DNA from 2 places in the Lawsonibacter sp. LCP25S3_E2 genome. Region 1 is predicted to be linked to the other one. Evidence: predicted binding sites of a transcription regulator. Region 1 holds the regulator's gene; the other holds the start of a gene.
What was found. The regulator LexA, encoded in region 1, represses DNA repair genes until DNA is damaged. The targets are predictions, from matches to a motif close to CNAACANNTGTTNG.

Region 2: a site for LexA is predicted at 2,288-2,301, ahead of ACTQ3R_RS03735 (Y-family DNA polymerase). Genes of this name have one in related genera too.

Annotation. Positions count from the first base shown of each region.
Region 1 covers NZ_JBQKJL010000021.1:35,793-40,253, forward strand. The annotation lists gene ACTQ3R_RS14225 (rubrerythrin family protein) at 1-243, shown strand, start outside; gene ACTQ3R_RS14230 (amidohydrolase family protein) at 487-1,752, opposite strand; gene lexA (transcriptional repressor LexA) at 1,991-2,608, shown strand; gene ACTQ3R_RS14240 (chromate transporter) at 2,654-3,220, opposite strand; gene ACTQ3R_RS14245 (chromate transporter) at 3,217-3,825, opposite strand; gene ychF (redox-regulated ATPase YchF) at 3,838-4,461, opposite strand, start outside.
Region 2 covers NZ_JBQKJL010000003.1:577-5,037, forward strand. The annotation lists gene ACTQ3R_RS03710 (HU family DNA-binding protein) at 1-263, opposite strand, end outside; gene ACTQ3R_RS03715 (helix-turn-helix domain-containing protein) at 371-592, opposite strand; gene ACTQ3R_RS03720 (S24 family peptidase) at 611-1,051, opposite strand; gene ACTQ3R_RS03725 (sigma-70 family RNA polymerase sigma factor) at 1,131-1,439, shown strand; gene ACTQ3R_RS03730 (hypothetical protein) at 1,930-2,190, opposite strand; gene ACTQ3R_RS03735 (Y-family DNA polymerase) at 2,353-3,867, shown strand; gene ACTQ3R_RS03740 (hypothetical protein) at 3,864-4,271, shown strand; gene ACTQ3R_RS03745 (hypothetical protein) at 4,372-4,461, shown strand, end outside.

The sequences.
Region 1 (4,461 bases):
CATGAATTCCGTTTCTTAGCCGCTCTGGCCAAGTTGAACAGCGCCGGCGGAGAAAAAGCAGCTGTATCGGCTGCCTCCACACCCGAGGCTGCTGCTCCTGCCGCACCTCAGATGGTAACGGTGCAGGGATACCGCTGCATGTTTTGCGGAGCCACCTATGAGAGCCGTCCTGATGTGTGCCACGTCTGTCAGGCGATCGGCTCCTTCGAGCCCACCACCATTCAGAAACGTGTGGATAACTAAGGAAAAATAGTGCAGAGTGCACACCACCACAGGCTCCCTATTGCTCCCGGCAGATTTTCGCCAAGGTTTTTTGTCACGCAATTTGTTGCGACCTCTTGTTAAATCACAACCGCCTGTTCTGGGTTGAGATTTGATTTTAAACGCAAACCTAAGTGTTGGCCTAAAAAGGGCGCATCGACTTCAAAAAGGAAAGCACGCTTTTCGCGTGCTTTCCTTTTTGGGCTTTTCCACCCTTAATCAAATTTAAATCTCTGGAAACGGCTTCTCCACAGCCTTCCCTCCGCAGTAGCGCTGTACAATCTCTCCGCCGTCATAGAGGAACTGCTCCAGCCGCTCATAAGGACTGCGTTCCATCAGCGCATCCAGGGCTGTGGGACGAATCACCAGGGCATCAAACTGGAAGCCAGGCAAAAATGCTCCCACATCCCCCAAAAATTCCCCGCTTCCCCGCGTGGCCAGATAGAACGCTTCCCCCAGGGACAGGGGAGTTTCCTTCGGCCGCTGCATCCAGCGCACCTTAGAAAGCTGCACCGTTGCCGTCACGGTCCGGGCCATCTGCGCAGTGTTTCCACCCGCCACATCACTAGCCACACAGCAGCGAAGCCCCCGTTCCAGATCATCTCGCAAGGGCATAATACCGCTGGACAAGTTCAAATTGGACAAGGGGCAGTGGGCCAAGATTACCTCTTTTTCTCTCAGCAGCTCTTTTTCCTGTTGGGTCAAATGGATGGCGTGGGCCATAATGGTCCGGCCTTGGGGCAGCAGTCCAAAGTGTTCATATACCTGGGTGTAAGTGGGAATGTCCGGATGGAGCTTGGCCACCCATTCCACCTCCCCCCGGTTTTCCGAGAGATGGGACTGCACAGGCAGCTGATACCGCTGTGCCAACTGCCCCAGACCATCCATCATCTGCTCTGTAGTGGAGGGCACAAACCGAGGTGTTAAAATATACTTTGTACGCTTCAGCTCCTCCCGGCTGCGGCAAATCAGCTCCTCTGTATCCGCCAGCGAAGCCTGCGTATCCTCCCGCAGGCAATCCGGAGCATTTCGGTCCATATTCACCTTCCCCACGAGCCCCCGCAAACCTGAGGCCTCTGTCAGCTCCATCAGCCGCCAGGCCGCCTGCTTATGAACGGTGGCGAAGGCTGCAAACCCCATGGTGCCGCTCTCCCAAAGCCGGTTTAAAAATGCCTTCCAAACCCGTGTGGCAAAACCCAGGTCTGAAAACCTGGCCTCCGTTGGAAACGTATACTGTTCCAGCCACGGCAGCAGCTGTTCATCATATCCAATTCCCCGGTTCACAATTTGGGGGGCATGAATATGAAGATCATGGAAGGCCGGAATAATGAGGCTGTCTCCCCAGTCCATTACCGGCTGGTCCCTATATTCCTCCGGCAGGGCATCGTAAAGCCCTACGACCCGTTCTCCCTGGGTCACCAACCATCCCCCGCGATGGACCTCCACCGTTCCAAACGTAGGTGTGTGGAGAAAATTCCCCTTTAAAATCATTGTGTTCTCCTTTCTGGAAGCTGCATATTTTGTGCCTTCGTCAACCCCTGCAAACGCACTTCCGTCTGTGCAGGAACACATCTTTTCGTTTTGCCTGCAAAAGGAAGGTATATTTTCCACGAATTCTCCTTTTTCTGCATTTTCTTGGAACGTTTGTTTGACATTTTGATGAAAGTATGATATACTTTTTCCACAAAAGCTGTCAATATCCCCTCTCGCTTGGAAAGGAGCTGCTCTCATGGCCAATTTAACCCGAAAACAGCAGCAAATTTATGATTATATCCTGTCCTTCACCTCAGAGCATGGATACCCTCCCTCTGTCCGGGAAATCGGCTCGGCCATGGGGCTCAAATCCCCCTCCACCGTCCACTTCCACATGAAGGGGCTGGAGGAGGCAGGTGTTATTGTCAAAGCCGAGGGCAAGACCCGAGCTATTTCCCTGCCCGGCGTGTCACTGGGCCCGGTGGCAGAGGAGCAGGATCCCCACGCCAACCAGATCCCTGTGGTGGGCAATGTGGCCGCTGGCTCCCCCATTCTGGCTCAGGAGTGTATCGAAGACTACCTCACCTTTGACACCCAGGGGTTGTCCGGAGAGCACTTTGCCCTGCGTGTGCGGGGCGAGTCTATGTTAAACGCCGGCATTCTTCCCGGTGACCTGGTGGTGGTTCACCGCCAGCAGGAGGCTCACAACGGTGAAATTGTCGTAGCCCTCTTTGAAGACGAGGCCACCGTCAAAACCTATCAGCTTCGGGATGGTCACGTGTGGCTCATGCCCGAAAACCCGGAGTATCTGCCCATCGACGGTGCCACTGCCGAGATCATTGGAAAAGTGGTGGCCGTGGTGCGCCGCTATTAACGTATGTCATAAAAACCGCCTGTTCCAATGGAACAGGCGGTTTTTTTAAAATTGAAATACTACGCCCACCACAGCCGCCATGGCAATAAACGCCACAGGGTGTATTTTCTTCAGCTTCTTATGCTGCATAGCCAGAAAAATCACAACCGACAGTAACATAACCGGCCAGTGGAAGGAAATCTCATGCTGGGACGTACTGCCCACCGTCCAGAACACCGTCATGGCCACCGACAGACCCGCAGAAGCGATCAGGGCCGTGGAGGCCGGGCGCAAGCCGTAGAACACCGCATCCACCGTTTTGGACTGGCGGAATTTCTGCAAAAATCCCGCAATGATAATAATGACCACAATCGAGGGCGTGATGAGACCCAGTGTTGCAATCACAGCCCCTGGAATCCCGGAGATGGAATAGCCCACAAAGGTGGCCATATTCACGCCCATGGGGCCGGGGGTGGATTCCGATACCGCGATCATGGTGGACAGCTGTGCATTGGTAAACCATCCAGTCTTTTCCCCCATACTCTGGAGGAAGGGCACGGTGGCCAGTCCTCCTCCTACGGAGAACAGCCCCACCTTCGCAAATTCATAAAACAGCAGCAGCAGTTTGATCATTTGCCCTCCCCTCCCTTCGCCAGGCTGTACAGGCGGCGGGCCGTGTAGCCCACTACGCCGGACAGGATAATGAGTCCGGCGGGAGAAAGGATGAAGCTGAACACCATCCCCAGAGGAGTACCGCTGTCAATGGAAATCAGGCCGCTTCCCTGTGCCAGAAGCAGCACGCCCACAAAAATGCCTACCGACACAAAATCCTTCAGGTTGGTCTTCCCCAGCTTTACAACGCTGGAGGCAATGAGTGCCACTACCGCAGCGTTGATGCCCACCAGAGCGTGCTGAACCACCGGATATTGGTCAAATTGGGAAAGAAAAGCGGCAATGATGGTGATGATCACCACAGAAGGAAATACAACGCCCAGAGTGGCGATGATCCCACCTAAGATTCCCTTATATTTAAAGCCGATAAATGTGGCGGTGTTCACCGCAATAATACCAGGGGTACACTGCCCCACAGCGTAGTAATCCGTGAGTTCCTCGTCCGTGGCCCAGTTCTTCTTCTCCACCACTTCCCGCTGGAGGATGGGCAGCATGGCATAGCCACCGCCGAAAGTGCAGGCTCCCATTTTGGCAAAGGTCAGAAACAAGTCCAAATAAATATTCAAGAAAACGCCCTCTTATACGTTGAACCGGAACAGGATGATATCTCCATCCTGCACTACATATTCCTTACCCTCAGAGCGAATCAGCCCCTTCTCTCTGGCCCCGTTCATAGAACCGCAGGCCATCAGGTCCTCATAAGAGACCACCTCGGCCCGGATAAAGCCCCGCTCAAAATCAGAGTGGATCTTACCCGCCGCCTGGGGAGCTTTGGTGCCCTTCTTGATGGTCCAGGCCCGGCACTCATCCTCTCCGGAAGTCAGGTAGGAGATAAGCCCCAGCAGCGTATAGCTGGCCTTCACCAGCCGGTCCAGGCCAGATTCCGCCACCCCCAGATCGTCCAGGAACATCTTCTTCTCTTCCCCGTCCAGTTCAGCGATTTCTGCCTCCAGCTTCGCGCACACAGGGATGACCTGTGCCCCCTGCTCAGCGGCCCGCTCCTCCACCTGGCGGTAGTAGGCCACCGACTCCGGATCCGAGAAGCCAGCCTCGTCCAGGTTGGCCGCGTAGATGACAGGCTTCAGGGACAGCAGCTCACAGTCGGGATACTCCCCGGCGATGTCCGCTCCCTCATAGGACCGGGCAGACTTGCCATCGTTGAGCCACTCCCGCAGCCCCTCAAAGTCTTCCACTTCCTGGAG
Region 2 (4,461 bases), on a different contig from region 1:
GCGTCCTTGAATGCCAGACTCGCCTTGAAGACAGGAACCTTGGATGCGGGAATCTCCACAGTTTCCATGGTACGGGGATTGCGCCCGATACGTGCAGCGCGTTCTCTGACCTCAAAAGAGCCGAAGCCAACTAACTGCACCTTATCGCCAGACTTCAAAGCACCCTCAATAGTGGTGATGAACGCAGACAGAGCAGCATCGCAATCCCTCTTAGAGAGGCCACTGGTCTCAATCATGGTGGCAATCAATTCGGCCTTATTCATAGTAATTTCTCCTCATAGCACATTGTGCTTGCCTTTGATATGAAGTAATTATATCGAATTCAAGGCAAATTGGCAAGGCTGTGTTCGTATTAACCTTTTCTCGCGTATTAACCTTTCCTCGCAAAGAACTCCGACATGGTAATGCCCAACCCATCGCAGATCCGCTCAATTGTGTCGACAGATAATTGTCCGCCGCGGCGTTCGCTGTTTTTCAGGGTCGAATGAGATACATCGCATATCTGAGACAGCTTAAAAAACGTAAGACCCCGCTCATCTGCCAACTCTCTCACTATTGCAATCGTGTTCATCAAATCCCCGCCTCTCAGCATTTTAATTTTCAAAGTTTCTTACAGCACACGCCCAATGACTCGAAATCCTCGTTCCGGGCTAATGATCCTATCAGAATAGTCTTTGTTATACGAAATCAGAACCGGCTGCATGTGGAGCCTTCCGTAGCTGTCCGTAAATGCGTCACGGTCGCTCTCGTCAGGCTCACGCTCCCCATAGGATTTCAAATAGCCCTCACCGTCATAGACGAACACACCGACCTGGCCTATCGAGAGCGTCTCGCACCGCTCCACCCAGACGATCTGCCCGTCATGGTAGACCGGCTCCATACTGTTGCCGGATACTCTAACGCCAAAATCCGCTTCCGCCGGGACCGCGTTTTCCGGAAAACTGACCATCTCAAAGTTGTCCTCATCCAAGAAACTGCCTGTACCGGCTGAGACTCTGAGATTGCTGACGGGCTTATCGATATAGCGGATCGTATTCATGGGCGTTGGCATGGGATTGTATTTACCGGTAGCGATCAGATCCTCTCGGTAAGCACGGACCTTTTCCGCCCCCACTTCGTTGAGCAGAGGCGTGTGTTCTCCGGTAAAGGCAGCAAGGCCATCTTCAAGATCCAGCGCATACGAGCGGTTCCGTGAATTTATTGATTATGACAACACCCCTGAAAATCAGGCAATTGAGGAGATGGTGCGCCAGTCCCTGCGTAATATTCTGGATCTGCTCCCGCCGAAGGATTATGAGCTGATCTACGAGCTTTACTTCAAAAACCGCTCCGAAAAGGAATGCGCACAGATGCTTGGGGTCTCTCAGCAGGCCATTCATGTGCGGAAAAAGCGCATCCTGAAAAAAATTAAAAATAATTTGGATGAGCAGGGTTGTTAAGATGCCAGTTTTTTCCCGTATACATACGAGAAGAAAAGAATCTTCTTGTGAACATTGAAAACTGAATATCCGGTGACGAATAACGTCAGTTGACGGTCCCCCGGCGAGGGGGAACAGCGATGCGGCGGATGCGCGAAGACCACCTGCATCGGAATTACTCCGATGTCAATGAACGGCCAATAAGGTGCAGAGCGAAACTCATTCAGCCAAAAGCGGGCATGGCAGCCTGTCTCGCAATGATCCCGTCAGCCTATAATGGTACATTCTGTCCAGCCACAGCCGCAAGCAATGGGGGCAGCTCGGAGAGATCCTCTGAGGGGTTAGATTCCCGATGGGCGCTGCCAGGCGCCGGTTCGTTCAACCGCCCGACAGTCCGGGAAGTAGTGTCGAATAGGACTGAGCAAAAGAACTTTAAAAAATATAATGAGGGCCGCTCCATATCCGGGTATAGCAATATGCTTCCAACCAAGACAGGAGCGGCCCTCTGTTTTTATTTCTGAGCTAAAAGATGTGTTTTCAAAAGCGCATTTTCCAAGGCTCGATGATCCTCATGCAGTTGCCACCAACAGGGCTTAAGGAAGTGGAGAACTTTCTCCGCCCATCGGTAGTCCTCTGGCTGCAGCGTTTCCGTTGCAGCGCCAAGCTGGAATGCCGCGTTGCGTCTCCGCACAGAGACATCCACGCTGGCCCGATCCAGATATAAGTTCAGAAAGCCGCAGACGATGGCGGCTTCTTCCGTTGTATAGAACATGTTTTCCCTCTCATTCCGCAAACATGCATCATTGTAACACGGTGCCCTTGTTTTGAAAATGGGCTGTTTTCACAAGTTTCCTCTCAAAAGTTTGTCACAAACAGTTGTTCGATTTGCGGTGGCATGATATACTGATAGACACTAAGGATGAGGAGGCGCGCTATGCAGCAGAGCGGACGGACATATATCGCCATTGACCTGAAATCTTTCTACGCCTCCGTGGAATGCATGGAGCGCGGGCTTGATCCTCTGACCACCAATCTGGTGGTGGCTGACGCCAGCCGGACGGAGAAAACCATCTGCCTTGCCGTGTCCCCCTCCCTAAAGGCATACGGCATCTCCGGCAGAGCGAGGCTTTTTGAAGTGGTGGAGCGTGTCAAGGAAATCAACGCGGAACGGCGGCGCAAAGCTGGCTGCCTTTCCGAAAAGAGCTTCAACGCCAATGAACTGGCGGCTGATCCATCCAGAGAGGTAGATTATCTCATTGCCCCTCCTCGAATGGCAAAATACATCCAGGTCAGCACTCAGGTCTACAACGTATACCTGAAATACATCGCCCCGGAGGACATCCATGTCTATTCCATCGACGAGGTGATGATGGATGTGACGAACTATCTGCAAACTTACCACATGACCGCCCGTGAGTTGGCAAAGGTTATGATCTCGGACGTCCTGCATACCACAGGCATCACAGCCACGGCGGGCATCGGCAGCAATCTCTATCTCTGCAAGGTCGCTATGGACATTATGGCGAAGCACGTCCAGCCAGACAAAGATGGCGTCCGCATCGCGGAGCTTGACGAAATGAGCTACCGCAGGCAGCTCTGGGCGCACCGTCCGCTGACGGATTTCTGGCGTGTTGGGCGCGGCTATGCAAAGAAGCTGGAAGCCATCGGCATCTACACCATGGGGGATGTTGCAAGGTGCTCTATCGGCAAGCCGAACGAATACTATAATGAAGAACTGCTCTATCGGATGTTCGGCATCAACGCTGAACTCCTCATCGACCACGCATGGGGCTGGGAGCCGTGCCGAATGCAGGATATCAAGGCATACCGGCCGGAAACGAACAGCATCTGCTCCGGACAGGTCTTGCAATGCCCCTATTCCTTTGAGAAAGCTCGGCTGGTGGTGCGGGAAATGGCGGAATCTGTCGCGTTGGATCTGCTGGAAAAGAAGCTGGTGACGGATCAGGTGACCCTGACTGTGGGGTATGACATTGAAAACACAGCAGGCGGCAGCTATCACGGCGAGATTGTGACAGACCGCTATGGCAGAAAGATCCCCAAGCACACCCACGGAACAGCAAACCTGCCGAGAAAGACATCTTCGGCTCGGAACATCACAGACGCTGTTCTTGGCGTTTATAATGCAAAAGTCAACCCGAGGCTGTCTATCCGCAGGCTTACCATCACAGCTAATCGGCTGGTGGGCGAAGATACGGCACAGCAGGAGCCGGAAGCTCCGGTGCAGTTTAACCTGTTCGATAATATCGAGGTACAGGAGCAACGACTGCAGGAGGAATCGGCTCAGTTGGAGCGGGAGCGCAAAATTCAGGAAGCCATGCTCGACATTAAAAAGAAGTTCGGCAAGAATGCTATTTTGAATGGCGGAAGCTATCTGGATGGCGCCACCGCCAAAGAACGGAATAAGCAGATTGGAGGGCATAGGGCTTGAGCAGAAAATATGAAGACATTATCCATTTGCCCCATCCGGATTCGCCAAAACATCCGCGGATGTCTCTCTATGACCGTGCGGCGCAGTTTTCACCCTTTGCCGCTTTGACTGGTCACAGCGCCGCCATTGCGGAAACCGGGCGGCTGACGGACCGCCGTGTCGAACTGGACGAATACGAAATGGCGCGAGTGGACGCGGAATTGCAGCGTCTCCAGGAGCTGCTTCCCGGCAGGCCCACTGCGTCCATCACCTACTTTGTGCCGGATGAGCGAAAGGACGGAGGCAGCTACCAAACTGTCACCGGATCGGTCAAGCGGATCGACGCGGTCAACGGCGTGATCCAGATGGCGGACCGGCAGTGTATACCCATCGCGGATGTTTTCAGCATCGAGATCATCCCGTAAAAATACCATAACGAAAACTCCCAAACCCATTTGAATTTGAACTGGGCTTGGGAGTTTTCATTATCATTCAAATTAAATCAAAGAAAGAGGAGGATTTCGAATGAATCCAAACGCAGATTATCTCGGCATCGTCACCCTGCTCCGCGGTCTGCGGGAGCAGGGACTGGTCAGCGGCAGCGAGGCTAAAAAG